2 linked regions of the Methylomagnum ishizawai genome follow. The main gene of each other region encodes a partner of the protein of the gene in region 2 in a complex. Links are inferred from orthologs where the notes say so. Each region holds a gene or a part of one and is shown on either strand. Other genes may lie near its edges.

Evidence for each region.
Region 1: the proteins of B9N93_RS08765 (region 2) and B9N93_RS04315 are in contact, whole or in part, in a solved structure (PDB 1A0O), measured with the Escherichia coli proteins. The link is inferred for Methylomagnum ishizawai from one-to-one orthologs.

What each region holds. Positions count from the first base shown.
Region 1 is NZ_FXAM01000001.1:947,664-954,990, forward strand. The notes cover bases 2,295-5,180. They hold B9N93_RS04315 (chemotaxis protein CheA), read left to right. Parts: upstream 2,295-2,665; coding sequence 2,666-4,696; downstream 4,697-5,180. Other genes in these bases: B9N93_RS04310 (response regulator), read left to right, coding at 2,295-2,638; B9N93_RS04320 (chemotaxis protein CheW), read left to right, coding at 4,700-5,180. In the rest of the region: B9N93_RS04300 (BLUF domain-containing protein), read left to right, coding at 1-217; B9N93_RS04305 (WD40 repeat domain-containing protein), read right to left, coding at 524-1,705; more of B9N93_RS04310, read left to right, coding at 2,273-2,294; more of B9N93_RS04320, read left to right, coding at 5,181-5,224; B9N93_RS26685 (methyl-accepting chemotaxis protein), read left to right, coding at 5,246-7,327. UniProt on the Escherichia coli protein: Involved in the transmission of sensory signals from the chemoreceptors to the flagellar motors. CheA is autophosphorylated; it can transfer its phosphate group to either CheB or CheY.
Region 2 is NZ_FXAM01000001.1:1,956,410-1,964,105, forward strand. Bases 2,872-5,654 are described here. They hold B9N93_RS08765 (chemotaxis response regulator CheY), read left to right. Parts: upstream 2,872-3,967; coding sequence 3,968-4,342; downstream 4,343-5,654. Other genes in these bases: B9N93_RS08755 (MinD/ParA family protein), read left to right, coding at 2,872-2,995; B9N93_RS08760 (RNA polymerase sigma factor FliA), read left to right, coding at 2,992-3,771; B9N93_RS08770 (protein phosphatase CheZ), read left to right, coding at 4,357-5,109; B9N93_RS08775 (chemotaxis protein CheA), read left to right, coding at 5,122-5,654. Outside these bases: flagellar biosynthesis protein FlhA, read left to right, coding at 1-490; flagellar biosynthesis protein FlhF, read left to right, coding at 535-2,136; more of B9N93_RS08755, read left to right, coding at 2,165-2,871; more of B9N93_RS08775, read left to right, coding at 5,655-7,350; B9N93_RS08780 (protein-glutamate methylesterase/protein-glutamine glutaminase), read left to right, coding at 7,360-7,696. UniProt on the Escherichia coli protein: Involved in the transmission of sensory signals from the chemoreceptors to the flagellar motors.

The DNA of each region.
Region 1 (7,327 bases), 1.0 Mb from region 2 along the record:
TGGGCAGATCGTCGAACTGCGTTCCGGGCCGGTGGAGTCCAGGGACTACGGGGAATGGTCGATGGGCTTTTTCAATGCTTCTTGGAATGGCTGCGCGGCGCTGGCCGGTTATACCCGGTTCCTGGACCTCGATTTCTCGCCGGAAGGCTTCGCCATGGCCCCCGAGCGGGCGATAGCGTTCATGCGTTGGATCAGGGATGCCGGTATGGGTTTATGACCCGGCCATCGTTTCGATGCCATGGGTCGCTGGCGGGAATCTGGTTGGGGGCGGGAAAAAAGAAGGTAAGGGCATAGATTGGGGGGGAAGCCCCTACCTTCTGGGGAACCTGCGGGCGGAGCGTAAACTCCGGGCGCTAGCGCCGATAGGTGGGTTAAGTCATTGATCGCGACTTCCGGTCGATCCGGTGCGACAATCATCAATTCGGATCACAGTCAAGTTTGCGCGGTGGAAATTAAATCATTCCGTCCAATTCCAGGAAAATACGTAAAACTACGATGCGCCGGGCGTCATGATTACCCCGGTTTATTCCTCAAACTTGGGTTTTTCGACCGGCATTTTGCTCAGCTTGTCCAAATCCCAAATCTTGGCGCTATCCCAACTGATCGAAACCGCCCGTCCCTTGCCTGAACAGGCCAGTTGCTCGACCGGGCCTTCGTGGGCCGCGATCCGTCCCAGCGCCGTGGGGAGCTTGGTATCCCACAGGTATAGGCTACCCGTGCGGGTGCCGACCAGGATCCAGCCCTTCTTGATATCCCGGCAAAACGCCAGCGCATCGCCGTCGTGGTCTTGCAAGGTGGCGATCCACGCCCCGGTCCGCACATCCCATAATTCCAGCACCGGCCCCTCGGCATAACCGGCCACCCGGCCATCCTGGCTCAGGCCCAACAAGGTCCGGTCGGTCTTCATCACGGCTTGGCGGACCAGTTCCAGGGTGGCGGGTTCCCAGAACCAGATTTCCCGGCCCGCCGCCGTCACCATCAGGGTGTGGCTCTTGTCCATGCGGGTGAAGGCCAAGGCGCTGGCCCCCTCGTGGGTGGCGCGGAGGAATTTGCCGGTGAGGGGTTCCCAGATGCCGAGCGGGCCATGGGCCAGCCAGCCCAGGGTTTGGGCGCGGGGTTCGAAGGCCAGGGTTTGGGCGTCGAAGCCGTCGATCAGGTGTTCCCCCACCAAGCCGCCGCTCTGGCGGTCCCAGACCAGCATATTGCCGTTCTCGGCACCGGACAGCCCCGCCGCGACCCAGCTGCCATCGGGCGCGTAGGCCAGGGCCGTGATGGCGTCCCCGCCCTTGATCGCGAAGCTTCCTTCTTCCAAGGGCAGGCGCGTCCCGGTATTGGCGTCCCACAGGTGCGGTTCCTTGCCACCCAGGGCCAGCAGGGTCTTGCCGTCGGAGGAGAACACCGGCAGGGCGACGCTGGCCCGTTCCTCCAAATGGCCTTGCGCCAACCGCGCCACCAATCCCAAACCGTGCTGCAATTCGTCCAGCGCGGCGATGGCGTCGGTTTCATGGGCGCAGGATTGGCAATCGCGCAGAAATTCGAGGTAGCCCTCGATGGTGTTGTGCTTCTTGGCTTGGTGCCAAGTGGCGCCGCCTTCCCCGGATTCGCCCTCGCGGTAGCGCAACACCCCGATGGCGATCAAAGCCAGGAAGCCCAGGACGAAGATTCCGACCAGCAGCTTTTCGATGTAGGACAGCAGCGCGTTCATTGGATGGAATTATGTTTGTTGTATGCGGTGGCGGCGGCTCGCCCAGTGGGGCCGGCTTGGAGGCGGCGGGTGGCGTGGGCCGGGGTGGTCCGCGCCTATGAGGGTTGTTATAGAGTGTTCCCGCCCCCCTGAGCGGACCGGATGCGGCCCCGTCGGCCCGGTTTCCAAGGCCGCGATCCCGTGCTTGGACCTGGGAACCGGCCCGCCTAGTCCTAGATGCTAGCGAAACGCCCGATTGGCTGGCAAGCCGTTTTCCCCGGTCCCGGTGCCATTCCTTGGGCTTGGCGCGACCGGGTCCACGCTTCTTCAAAAAGAATCGGCATCGACTACACTCTAACCCGTGACCTTCCATAACGTAGCAGTTGCGATACGGCTTGGGCTTCGGGCCGACAGCCCGCCGTGGGCGCGGGGCTATGGGAATCCGGTGGTCCGGTTGCGGGAGGCTGGATACAGGAGGTCGTGCGGGCCTGTGATCCCGCGCTTTCCAACCCAGGATTTGTCCTATGAATCCGGCGCGGTGCCAGGCCCGCCCCATGCCGCGCCACAGACCCCAATAAGAGTGTAAAGATTATGCGGAGCATACTGACTGTGGATGATTCGGCCTCGATGCGGCAGATGGTGGTTTTCACGCTCAAGGGCGCGGGCTACGAGGTGGTCGAGGCCAGCGATGGTGTCGAGGCGCTGGGCAAGGCCAAGACCCGCAAGGTGGATTTGGTGATCACCGACCTCAACATGCCCAACAAGGACGGTATCGCGCTGATCCGGGAATTGCGGGCGCTGCCGGATTATAAATTCACCCCGATCCTGATGTTGACCACCGAATCCGGCGACGCCAAGAAACAGGCGGGCAAGGCGGCCGGGGCGACCGGCTGGATCGTCAAGCCTTTCAATCCCGACCAACTCCTCAAAACCGTCGGCAAGGTGTTGGGCTAGGCCGACCGTCCCTCCGGAGTATCTCCCATGGCCATCGACTTGGCTCAGTTTCATCAGGTCTTTTTCGAGGAAAGCCTCGAAGGACTGGCGATCATGGAGAGCGGCCTGCTGGGCCTCGAAACCGGCGATGCCGATCCCGAGGCGATCAACGCCATCTTCCGGGCGGCCCATTCCATGAAGGGCGGCAGCGCCACTTTTGGTTTCACTGCGGTGGCCGATTTCGCCCACCATTTGGAAACCTTGCTGGACGAGATGCGCGAAGGACGGCGGCCCGTGACCGCCCAGGCGGTCGAGGCGCTGTTGGGTTCGGTGGACTGCCTGCGCGATATGCTGGGGGCCAGCCAGTCCGGCCGGCCCGTGGACCGGGCGGCGGTGGCGATCCATCAAGCGGCCTTGGAGCGGTTGCTAGCGGATGATGCGGTGGGCGCGCCGACCCCGGTCCCGGTCCCGGTCCCGGCCCTGGCCGCCGACCGGGACGAGGGTTGGCAGATCGTTTTCAGCCCGCACCGCGACTTGTTCCGCAGCGGCAACGATCCGGCCCGGATTTTCCGCGAACTGGCCGGGTTGGGGCGTCTGGAGGTCGATGCCGAACTGGGGTTCCTGCCCAGTGCCGACGAAATGGATATCGAGGACTGCTACCTCGCCTGGGAACTCAAGCTGTATGGCAAGGTGGCCCGCGCCGATATCGACGAAGCCTTCGCCTGGGTCGAGGACCATTGCGATCTGGCGGTGCGGTCCTTGGCTGAATTGGCGGCATTGGCGGCGGCGGCAGTGCCGGTTCCGGCTCCACAGGAAGCCGCGTCCATGGCGGCGGCGGTCCAATCCGCATCGGTCCCACAGCCCGAAACCGGCACCAAAAACGCCGGCGGCGGTTCGATCCGGGTGGATACCGCCAAGATCGACCAATTAATCAACCTCTGCGGCGAATTGGTCATCACCCAATCCATGCTGGGCCTCCTGGGCGAAACCTTCACCATGGACCGGCTGGAGCAATTGCAAAACGGCCTCGCCCAACTCGAACGCCATACCCGCGCCCTGCAAGAGAGCGTGATGAATATCCGCATGTTGCCGATCAGCTTCGTGTTCAGCCGGATGCCGCGGCTGGTCCACGATATCAGCGGCAAACTCGGGAAGCGCGTCGAACTCAGGCTGATGGGCGAACAAACCGAACTGGACAAGACCGTGATCGAGCAGATCGCCGACCCGCTCATGCATCTGGTGCGTAATAGCTTGGACCACGGCATCGAAGCGCCCCACGAGCGGGTGGCGGCGGGCAAACCCGATACCGGCCTGGTCCTGCTCAACGCCTATCACCGCGGCGGCAACATCGTCATCGAAGTGTCCGACGACGGGCGCGGCTTGGATGCTTCCCGGATTTTCGCCAAGGCCGTGGAGCGCGGCTTGCTGGAACCCCAGGCCCATCCGCCGCCCGCCCAGCTTTACGATTTGATCTTCCATCCGGGATTTTCCACGGCGGAGCAAGTGACCGAGGTGTCCGGGCGCGGGGTGGGCATGGACGTGGTGCGGCGCAATATCGAAGCCCTGGGCGGGCGCATCGAACTCAAGACCCAGCCCGGCCAGGGTTCCACCTTCTCCATCCACTTGCCTTTGACCCTCGCCATCCTGGACGGGCAGACCGTGGCCGTGGGCAAGGAAATCTATATCGCGCCCCTGGTGTCGATCATCGAATCGATCAGCCTCACCGAGGACAAGCTCAACACCTTTACCGGCAAGGGCGAGACCTTCCGCCTGCGCGGCGAATACCTGCCCATCATCCGGTTGCACGAAGTGTTCGGGGTCGAGGGCGGTCACGCCGTCAAGCTGACCGATGGGCTGTTGATGGTGGTAGAGGGCCAGGGCTTGAAATGCGGCTTGTTCGTGGACAACGTGCTGAGCCAGCAACAGGTGGTCATCAAATCGCTGGAGGAGAACTACCGGCGGGTCGAGGGTATTTCCGGCGCGACCATCCTGGGCGATGGCTCGGTGGCTTTGATCCTGGACATTCCGGGGCTGGTGCGGCTGGCCCGGCAGGAGCGTCCCGCGCAAACGAGGCATTAGAAGATGGGCGGACAGGCACACACACAGGCGCAGGACCGGCCCGACGGCGGCCCGCAACATCTCACCTTCGTGCTGGGCACGGAGGAATACGCGGTGGATATCCTCAGGGTCCGGGAAATCCGGGGCTGGGAGCCGGTTTCGCGGATTCCCAACGCGCCGGGCTATGAAAAAGGCGTCATCAATCTGCGGGGGGCCATCGTGCCGATCCTAGACCTCAGGCAACGCTTCGAGGTCGGGCAGCCGGTCTATACACCCACCACGGTGGTGGTGATCCTGCAAACCCAGCAGGAACGGGGCGACAAGATCATGGGCGTGGTGGTGGACGCCGTGGCCGATGTGGTCGATCTGCCGCGGGACGCGGTACAGCCCGCGCCGGACTTCGGCGGCGGCATCGGGGCCGAATTCGTCAAGGGCATCGCTTCCCTCGATGGCCGCATGGTGGCCTTGCTCGATGTGGACAAGCTCTTGCGCCTGGAAGAGCGGCCCGTTCCGGTCCAGGCCCAAGCCGAACTCTCGGCCCATCACTAGCCTCCGAGGAGGGGCAAACCCATGAAAACCAACCTGCCGGTCACCGATGTCGAGCGCCTCCTGGGCGAAGGCACCCTCATCGTCAGCAAAACCGATCCCAAGGGCGTCATCATCTATGCCAACGCCGAGTTTATTGAAATCAGCGGCTTCACCGAACCAGAACTCCTGGGCCAGAGCCACAACATCGTGCGCCACCCCGACATGCCGTCGGCGGTATTCCGGGAGTTGTGGGACGCCCTTAAAGCGGGCAAGGCCTGGGTCGGCCTCCTCAAGAACCGCTGCAAGAACGGCGATTTCTATTGGGTGCGGGCCAATATCACGCCGCTGTGGGAAAGGAGCGAACTGGTCGGCTACCTGTCGGTGCGGACCCGGCCGGAACGCGCCGAGGTCGAGGCGGCCACCGAGCGCTATCGGCGGATGAACGCGGGCGAGACCCTCGAACCCCCCTTGATCCAGCGCTTGAACCCCTTGCCCCGGCTGTCGATGCATGCGCTCGGGTGGATAGCCGGGATATCGCTGCTGGCGGGGGCGGTCATTCCGGCGGGGTTGTTATGGGCGGGCGATGCCGCCGGGCCCGGCCTGCGCGGCCTGGGCGCGGGGTCGGCGTTGGCCCTGGCGCTTTCGGGCGGGGCGTTGCTGGCTTATATCCTGACGCGGATCACGGTGGCCGTGAGGCATGTGGCCGAAAGTCTCATGGAAATCGCCCAGGGCAATTTCACCAGCAAACTGGAGGCCGAGGGCGACGATGAATGCGCCATGGCCATCAACGCCCTGCGCTGCACCCAGACCCGGCTCGGCTTCGACGTGGCCGAACTCCGGCGCGTGGCGGACGAAGCCTCGCGTATCAAGACCGCGCTCGACCATGCCAGCGCCGGCGTGATGGTGGCCGACGAGGAGTTCCGCATCATCTATATGAACCGGGCGGTGCAAGCCATGTTCAAACGGGCCGAATCCGATTTGCGCAAGGTGCTTCCCGGCTTCGATGCCGACCAAATCCTGGGCGCGAACATCGATGCCTTCCACCCGCATCCCGAACATCAGCGGCGGTTGCTGGCCGGGCTGAGGGATATCCACCGCAGCGAGATCGGCGTCGCCGGGCGGAGCTTCTCCTTCATCGCCAATCCGGTGGCCGATGGGCGCGGCAAGCGCATCGGCACCGTGATGGAATGGGACGACCGCACCGACCAGGTGGCCGTGGAAGAACAGGTCAGCACGCTGCTGACCGCGTTCCGGGTCGGCGATTTACAGCATCGCATCGATGTCGAAGGCCGGACCGGCTTCACCCGGCGCATGGGCGAGGGGCTGAACCTGGTGGCCGAGGACGTGGAACTGTCCCTCAAGGATTTTGGCCGGGTGATCCGCGGCATGGCCGAGGGCGACCTGACCCGTAGCACCGGCTACGATGGCTACGAGGGCGTCTATGCCGAGTTCCGCGCCAACCTGATGCAGTCCCAGTCCAAGCTGAGCGAGGTGTTCGGCCAAATCCGCCAAGCCGCCGATTTCATCTACAACGCCTCGCAGGAAATCGCCGCCGGCAACAACAACCTCTCGCAACGCGCCGAGGAGCAAGCCGCCAGCCTGGAACAGACCGCCTCCAGCATGGAGCAACTGACCAGCACCGTGAACCAGAACGCCGAGAACGCCATCGCCGCCAACCAGGTTTCGAGCGTCGCCCGCGACTTGGCGCAAAAGGGCGGGGATGTAGTGGAACGGGCCGTGGCCGCGATGCGCGACATCAACGACAGCAGCGCCAAGATCGCCAATATCATCGGCACCATCGACGAAATCGCCTTCCAGACCAACCTCCTGGCCTTGAACGCCTCGGTGGAGGCGGCGCGGGCGGGCGAGCAGGGCCGCGGCTTCGCGGTGGTGGCGACCGAGGTCCGCAACCTCGCCCAGCGTAGTGCCAAGGCCGCCAAGGAAAGCCGCGAGCTGATCCAGAACAGCCTGGACAAGGTCGGTACCGGCTCCGCCTTGGTGACCCAATCCGGCGGGATGCTCAACGACATCGTGGGTAGCGTGCAGAAAACCGGCGACCTGGTGTCCGAGATCGCCGCCGCCAGCCGCGAACAGGCCCAGGGCATCCAGCAGATCAACGGGGCC
Region 2 (7,696 bases):
CGTCATCGTCAAGGTGTTGCAAAACCTCCTGGCCGAGGACGTGCCGATCCGCGATATGCGGACCATCGCCGAAACTTTGGCGGACTTCGGTCCCCGTAGCCAGGATGCCGCCATTTTGACGACGGTGGTGCGGGCGGCCTTGGGACGCTTGATCGTCCAGAGGATCACGGGAACCGAGCGGGAGATACCCGTCATGACCCTCGATCCCGATCTGGAACAATTGTTGCAAAAAATCCTGCAAGGGGCCGGCCAGGATGGGGCCGGCCTGGAACCGGGGCTGGCGGAGCAAATCCACAAGTCCTTGGAAGAAAAAACCCAAAAACTGGAAATGGAAGGCCATCCGGCTATTCTTTTGGTCTCTTCGCCGGTACGCGCTTGGCTCGCCCGCTTCGTGAAGCACACCATCGGTTCCCTGAGCGTCTTGGCCTACAATGAGATTCCCGAGGACAGGCAGGTCAAGGTAGTAGCTAGCATAGGACAGCGGGGTTGATGTCTTCCCTATGACAACAGGCTTTCCGGCCGCAAGGTGCTCGGATGAAAATCAAACGCTATTTCGCCCCCGATATTAAGCAAGCCATTCGTATGGTGCGGGAAGAGCAGGGACCGGACGCGGTGATCCTGTCTAACCGCAAGGTCGATGGCGGTGTCGAGATCGTGGCGGCCCAGGATTTCGACGAGCAAGCCCTGTTGGACCGCGGCAAGCCCCAGGACCGCCCTGCCGCCGATCCGCAAGACTTCCCCGCCGAACCCCGCGCCACCGCCGATGCCAAGCGCCGCGCCGAGGATGCCTTCCGCGAAGCCCTGGGCAAATACGCCCCCGACACCGCCCCGGCCCGTGCGCCCGAACCCGCGCCGCGCCGCGCCGAGTTCGCCCAACCCACCGCGCCCGCGTCCAGACCGCAAGCCGCCGCGCCCGCCGCCAGGCCCCAGCCCGCCGCTTATTCCGAACCCGGCACCTACCGTGAACCGGTCCCGAACCCGTCCCGGTCGCACCCCGGCCTGAACCTGGGCCGGGGACTGCTCGACGAGATCGAACGCGCCGAACAACAGCCCGCCCCGCGCCGTCCTGAACGGCCCGCGCCGGAGGCGAGGCCGAACCCATCGCCGCCCTCCCGCCCCGCCGAACGCCCGCAGCGTCCCGCCGCCGCCGCCCGGTTCCATGAAACGACCCAAATCCGCCACGCCGCGCCCGAAACCAGCGAGTCCGGCCAAGTCCTCCGGGCTTTGCAGCGGGAAATGCGGCAGATGCGGCAGGTGTTGGATAGCCATTTGGGCGAGTCGCGCTGGAATGCCGAGGCCCAGGCCGCCCCGACCCGGTTGGACCTGTTGCGCGGCCTGGGCGAACTCGGCTTTTCCAAGAAACTGAGCCTGGAGGTCGCCGAACGCGCCGGTTATACGGAAGATTTCGACGCGGCTTGGCGGCAGGCCCAGGAGGTGCTGGCCCGCCGCATCCCCATCGCCGACGACAACCTGCTGGAATACGGCGGCGTGGTGGCCCTGGTCGGCCCGACCGGCGTCGGCAAGACCACCACCATCGCCAAGTTAGCTGCAAGGTTCCGCATGAAGCATGGTTCGCGGCAGGTGGCTTTGATCACCACCGACAATTACCGTATCGGCGCCCAGGAGCAACTCGGCACTTATGGCCGCATCCTCGACGTGCCGGTGCGCAATGCCGGCAGCATCGACGAACTGCGCTACCACCTGGCCGGTTTCCACGACCGCCGCCTGGTCTTGATCGACACCGCCGGCATGGGGCCGCGCGATATGCGGTTGGCCGAGCAAATCGCCTTGTTCGCCCGCAGCGAAACGGCGGTGCGGTCCTATCTGGTGCTGTCCGCCGCCAGCCAATACCGGGCCATGCGCGAAGCCATCGAAGCCTTCGGCGGCTTCGCCCCGGAAGCCGCGATCCTGACCAAGCTGGACGAGACCGCCCAACTCGGCACGGCCTTGTCCGCCCTCATCGAAAACCGGCTGCCGCTCGCTTTCCTGTGCGACGGCCAGCAGGTGCCCGAAGACCTCCACCAGGCGCGCCCGCATGTGCTGCTGGACCGGTGTTTCACCGCGCCCACCGACGACGCGGACCTCGAACACACGCCGCTTGCCTACGAAGACTGGGTGTCCCATGCGAATTTTTGAAACAGACCAGGCCCATGGAATCAGAGTTATGAGCCAGACCAATCCTATCCGCGTGATGGCGGTATCCAGTGGCAAAGGGGGCGTTGGCAAGACCAACGTGGCGGTGAATATCGGCGTATCGCTCGCGGGGATGGGACGCCGGGTCGTGCTGTTGGATGCCGACCTGGGGCTGGCCAATGTGGACGTGCTGCTTGGACTCCATGCCAAGTACAACCTGTCCCATGTGCTGAGCGGGGAGCGCACCCTGGATGAGATCATGGTCGAGGGGCCGGGCGGGCTGAGGATCGTGCCGGCCTCCTCCGGCATCCAGCGCATGTCCGAGCTGAACCATGCCGAGCAGGCGGCGATCATCCGTGCCTTCGCCGACCTGAACCAGGACATCGACGTGCTGATGGTCGATACGGCGGCAGGCATCGCCGGCGGCGTGGTGAATTTCGTCCGCGCCTGCCAGGACGTCCTCTTGGTGGTGGTGGACGAACCCACCTCGCTGACCGACGCCTATGCTTTCATCAAACTGATGAACCGGGATTATGGCGTGTTCCGCTTCCATATCCTGACCAATATGGTCCAGGACGTGGTCCACGGCCAAGCCTTGTTCAGCAAGCTGTGCAAAGTGACCGACCGCTATCTGGACGTGGCCTTGCATTTCCTGGGGGCCATTCCCCAGGACGAATATCTGCGCCGGGCGGTGCAGAAACAGAATCCGGTGGTCCTGGCCTATCCCAACAGCAAATCCGCCCAGGCCTTCAGGGCCACGGCCCTGCGTACCGACGCCCTGCCGATCAGCCAGCGCGGCGGTGGCGGCCTGGAATTCTTCGTCGAGCGCATGATCCGCTATAGCAATACGGCAACGGTATGAACGGAATAGCTTTGTACGCCCAGGTGCAATCGCCCGGCACCGATGCGTTGGTGGCGCAGAACGCCTTCCTGGTCAAGCGCATCGCTTATCATCTGATGAGCCGCTTGCCGCCCTCGGTGCAGGTCGAGGACATGATCCAGGCCGGGATGGTGGGGCTCTTGGAAGCCGCCCGCCAGTACGACGCCGGGCAGGGCGCGACCTTCGAGACCTATGCCGGCATCCGCATCCGGGGCGCGATGTTGGACGAACTGCGGCGCTACGATTGGACCCCGCGCTCGGTGCATCGCAAGGCCCGCGAGGTGGCCGAGGCCATCCGCGCGATCGAGGCGCGGACCGGGCGCGACGCCCGCGATGCCGAGGTCGCCGAGCAATTGGGCCTCTCGATGGACGACTACCACGATATCCTCCGCGACGCGCAAAGCTGCCGGGTGTTCAGCATCGAGGAATTGACCGAATCGGGCGATGGTGTCTTGGAAGAATGCGCCGATCCCTCCGCATCGCCATCCGAGAGCCTGGTGCGGGCCGGCTTCGCCGAAGCCCTGGCCGATGCCATCGCCGGCCTGCCCGAGCGGGAACGCCTGGTGGTGTCGCTGTACTACGAGCAAGAGCTGAACCTCAAGGAAATCGGCGAGGTGCTGGGGGTGAGCGAGTCCCGCGTCTGCCAGATTCAAGGCCAGGCCATGCTGCGCCTCCGGGCGCGGATGCAGGGCTGGCTGGACGCCGAGCGGATGCCGGTGAAACGGCGCGAAGCTAGGGGCCGGAGGCTGGGGGCTTGATGGGACCCTGGGTTCCGGCCTCCCGCCTCCCGCATCAAGCCGCCCAATTGTGTGCTAGCCTCATTGGCATAGATCGAATCCACCAAGCCATTCCGGCCGATGCCCAATCCAGAGATAAGCTCCCAGGTCGCCCCCGCCGGGGCGGGGAGCGTCGGCCCGAACCGTCAGACCGAGGTGAAAGACCTTGAATAAGAACATGAGAATCCTGATCGTGGACGATTTTTCCACGATGCGCAGGATCATCAAGAACCTCCTGCGTGAACTCGGCTTCAACAACACCGTGGAAGCCGACGACGGGCAGTCCGCCTGGCCCAAGCTCCTGGGCGGCGGTATCGATTTCCTCATCACCGATTGGAATATGCCGGGCATGAACGGCCTGGATTTGCTGCGCATGGTCCGGGCCGAACCCAACCTCATGCATATCCCGGTGCTGATGGTGACGGCGGAGGCCAAGCGCGAGCAGATCATCGAAGCCGCCAAGGCCGGGGTGAACGGCTATGTCATCAAGCCTTTCACCGCCGCCACCCTTCAGGAAAAGATCGAAAAAATCTTCGAGCGCCTAGACGCTTGAACGGAAGTTAGCCCATGGCCAAGAAAAAGAACGCCGCTCCGCTTCCCGCCGACGCCGACCCGCGTATCGCCCAGGCGCTGGCCCTGGTCTCCGCCTTGGAGCGGGGCGACCAGGTCGAAGCCGACCAAATCCTCGACGACATAGGCCGGGTCCGCGAAATGACCTTGTTCCAGGAAGTGGGACGCCTGACCCGTCAACTACACGACACCCTCGCCAGCTTCGCGGTGGACGATAAGCTCGCCCATCTGACCGAGCGCGAAATCCCCGACGCCAAGGAGCGCCTCAACTATGTCATCGCCATGACCGAACAGGCGGCCAACACCACCCTCAACGCGGTGGAAACCCTGCTGCCCATGGCCGAAGCCTTGGCGGGCCAGGCCGGCGAACTGGGCGGCCAATGGCAGCGCTTCCGCCAGCGGGAAATGCCGTTCGAGGAATTCAAGCAGCTCAGCCTGGACCTGGCCGAGCATCTCGCGCAGTCCGGGCAGCAATTGGCGACCATGCAAACCCTGTTGGGCGAAGTCTTGATGGCGCAGGGTTTCCAAGACCTCACCGGGCAGATCATCCGCCGGGTGATCCAGTTGGTGCAGGAGTTGGAATCCAATTTGGTGGACATGGTGCGCTTGTCCAGCCGCCGCTACCGCGCGGAAGGCGACGCGCCGGAACCCGCCGTTCCCGCCTTGGGTCCGTGCGTGCCTGGGGTCGATGCCAACGCGGTGCATAGCCAGGACGATGTGGACGGCTTATTGTCCAGCCTGGGGTTTTAAGGGAAAACGGCCATGGCCATCGATCTCGACGACGAAATCGTCCAGGATTTCCTGGTGGAAGCCGGGGAGATATTGGAAAAGCTCAACGGGCAATTGGTCGAGCTGGAAAACACGCCCGACGACTACGATTTGCTCAACGCCATTTTCCGGGGCTTCCATACCATCAAGGGCGGGGCTGGTTTCTTGAACCTGGGCGTCCTGGTCGGGGTGTGCCACCGCGCCGAGGATGTGTTCAACGCCTTGCGCCAGGGCGAGCGGCGGGTCGATGCGGCTTTGATGGATGTGATCCTCGAAGTCCTGGATGTGGTCAACTCCATCTTCAAATACATCCGCAACGGCAAGGACCCGGAGCCGGTCGATCCCGATTTGCTGGACCGGCTGTCGCGCCTGCTGCAACCGCAGGCCGTGTCCGAGCCCGCGCCATCGCCACCCGTGCCGCCCGTGCCATCCGCCGCCACTCGGGCACAACCACCCGAACCCGTGGCGACCCTTCCGGTCGCCTCCATGCCCAAGCCCAGCAATGTGGTGGAAGCCGATTTGTTCGCCATGCTGGAACCCGGCCTCGTGGGCGAGGTTCCCGCCGCCGAACCTGTGGAACCCGCACCGGCCCAGTCCCAGGCCGAACCCGACGAAATCACCGAGGAGGAATTCGAGCGGTTGCTGAACCAGTTGCACGGCGCGGGACGGCATGGTTCGGCGGCGGCCAAGCCGGTTCCGGTGATTCCGCCCGCGATTCCCGCCGCCGGGCCTACGGTCCCCGTCGGCGATACAATTTCCGAGGACGAGTTCGAGGCTTTGCTCGACGATTTGCACGGCAAGGGCAAGCATGTCGGCGCGCCTCTAGGCGGCGTGGATGAGCCAACCCCGTCCGCCCAACCCGCCGCCGACCTGATCAGCGAGGACGAGTTCGAGGCTTTGCTCGACAACCTGCATGGCAGGGGCAGGCATCTCGGCATCCCCCAAACCGAAGCGGCCAAGCCTTTGGAGCCTCCGCCCGCTTTCCACGAGGCCGCCCATTTCGATCCCGTCAAAGCGGCCAAGTCCCCCGCCTCCCCCCCCACCACCACCACCGCGGTGGAAACCACGGTGCGGGTCGATACCCAGCGCCTGGACGAGATCATGAACATGGTGGGCGAACTGGTGCTGGTGCGGAACCGTTTCCAGACCCTGCGCAGCGCCTTCAACGACGACGCCATGACCAAGGCTATCGCCAACCTGGACGTGGTGACTTCGGACCTGCAATTGTCGGTGATGAAAACCCGGATGCAGCCGATCAAAAAGGTGTTCGGGCGTTTCCCCAGGGTGGTGCGCGACCTGGCCCGCAGCCTCAACAAGGAAGTCCAGTTGGAACTGCGCGGCGAGGAAACCGACCTCGACAAGAACTTGGTGGAAGCCCTGGCCGATCCCTTGGTGCATCTGGTGCGCAACGCCGTGGACCATGGCATCGAAACCCCCGAGGAGCGGGTCGCGGCGGGCAAGCCACGGGAAGGCCGGGTCGTGTTGATCGCGGCCCAGGAAGGCAACCATATCGAACTCGCCATCGAGGACGATGGCAAGGGCATGGACCCGGAAAACCTGCGCCGCAAGGTGGTGGAAAAAGGTCTGATGGACCAGGAATCCGCCGCTCGTTTGGACGACCGGGGCTGCTATGAACTGATCTTCATGCCGGGGCTTTCGACCAAGACCGAGATTTCCGATGTCTCGGGCCGGGGCGTCGGCATGGACGTGGTGAAGACCCGCATCAGCCAGATGAATGGCACGGTGGCGGTGGATTCGGTGCTGGGGCGGGGTACCCGCATCATCATCAAGCTGCCCTTGACCCTGGCGATCATGCCCACCCTGATGGTCAAGCTCAACCAGCAGCCGTTCGCGCTGCCCCTGTCCAGCGTGGTGGAAATCCTCGACCTCGACCTGTCCAAGACCAACACCGTGGACGGCCAGTTGGTGGCCCTGGTGCGGCAGAAGGTGCTGCCCTTGTTCTATCTCAAGGATTGGCTGATTCCGGGCTACGATCCCGAGCGCGGCAAGGCCGGCCATGTGGTGGTGGTGATGGCGGGCGGGCGGCATGTCGGCTTCGTGGTCGATCATTTGATCGGACAGGAGGAGGTGGTCATCAAGCCCCTGGGGGCCAAGCTGCGCGGCGTGCCGGGCATGGCCGGGGCGACCATCACCGGTGACGGCCAGATCGCCTTGATCCTGGACGTGCCCGGCCTGATGAAGCGCTACGGGCCGATGCGGTAGGGGGATGGGATGGTTTACCGGGTGCTGGTGGTCGATGATTCCAATTTCATGCGCCATCGCCTGACCGAAATCCTCAACGGCGACGACCACCTCGAAGTGGTGGGTAGCGCCGGCAACGGCCTGGACGCCATCCGCATGGCCGCCGAACTCCAGCCCGATGTCATCACCATGGATGTGGAAATGCCGGTCATGGACGGTATCACGGCGGTGCGCCGGATCATGCGCGAACGGCCCACGCCCATCCTGATGTTCTCGGTCTCCACCCAGGCCGGTGCCCGCGCCACCCTGGAGGCGCTGGACGCCGGGGCCATGGATTTCATCCCCAAGCAATTGCACGAAATCAGCG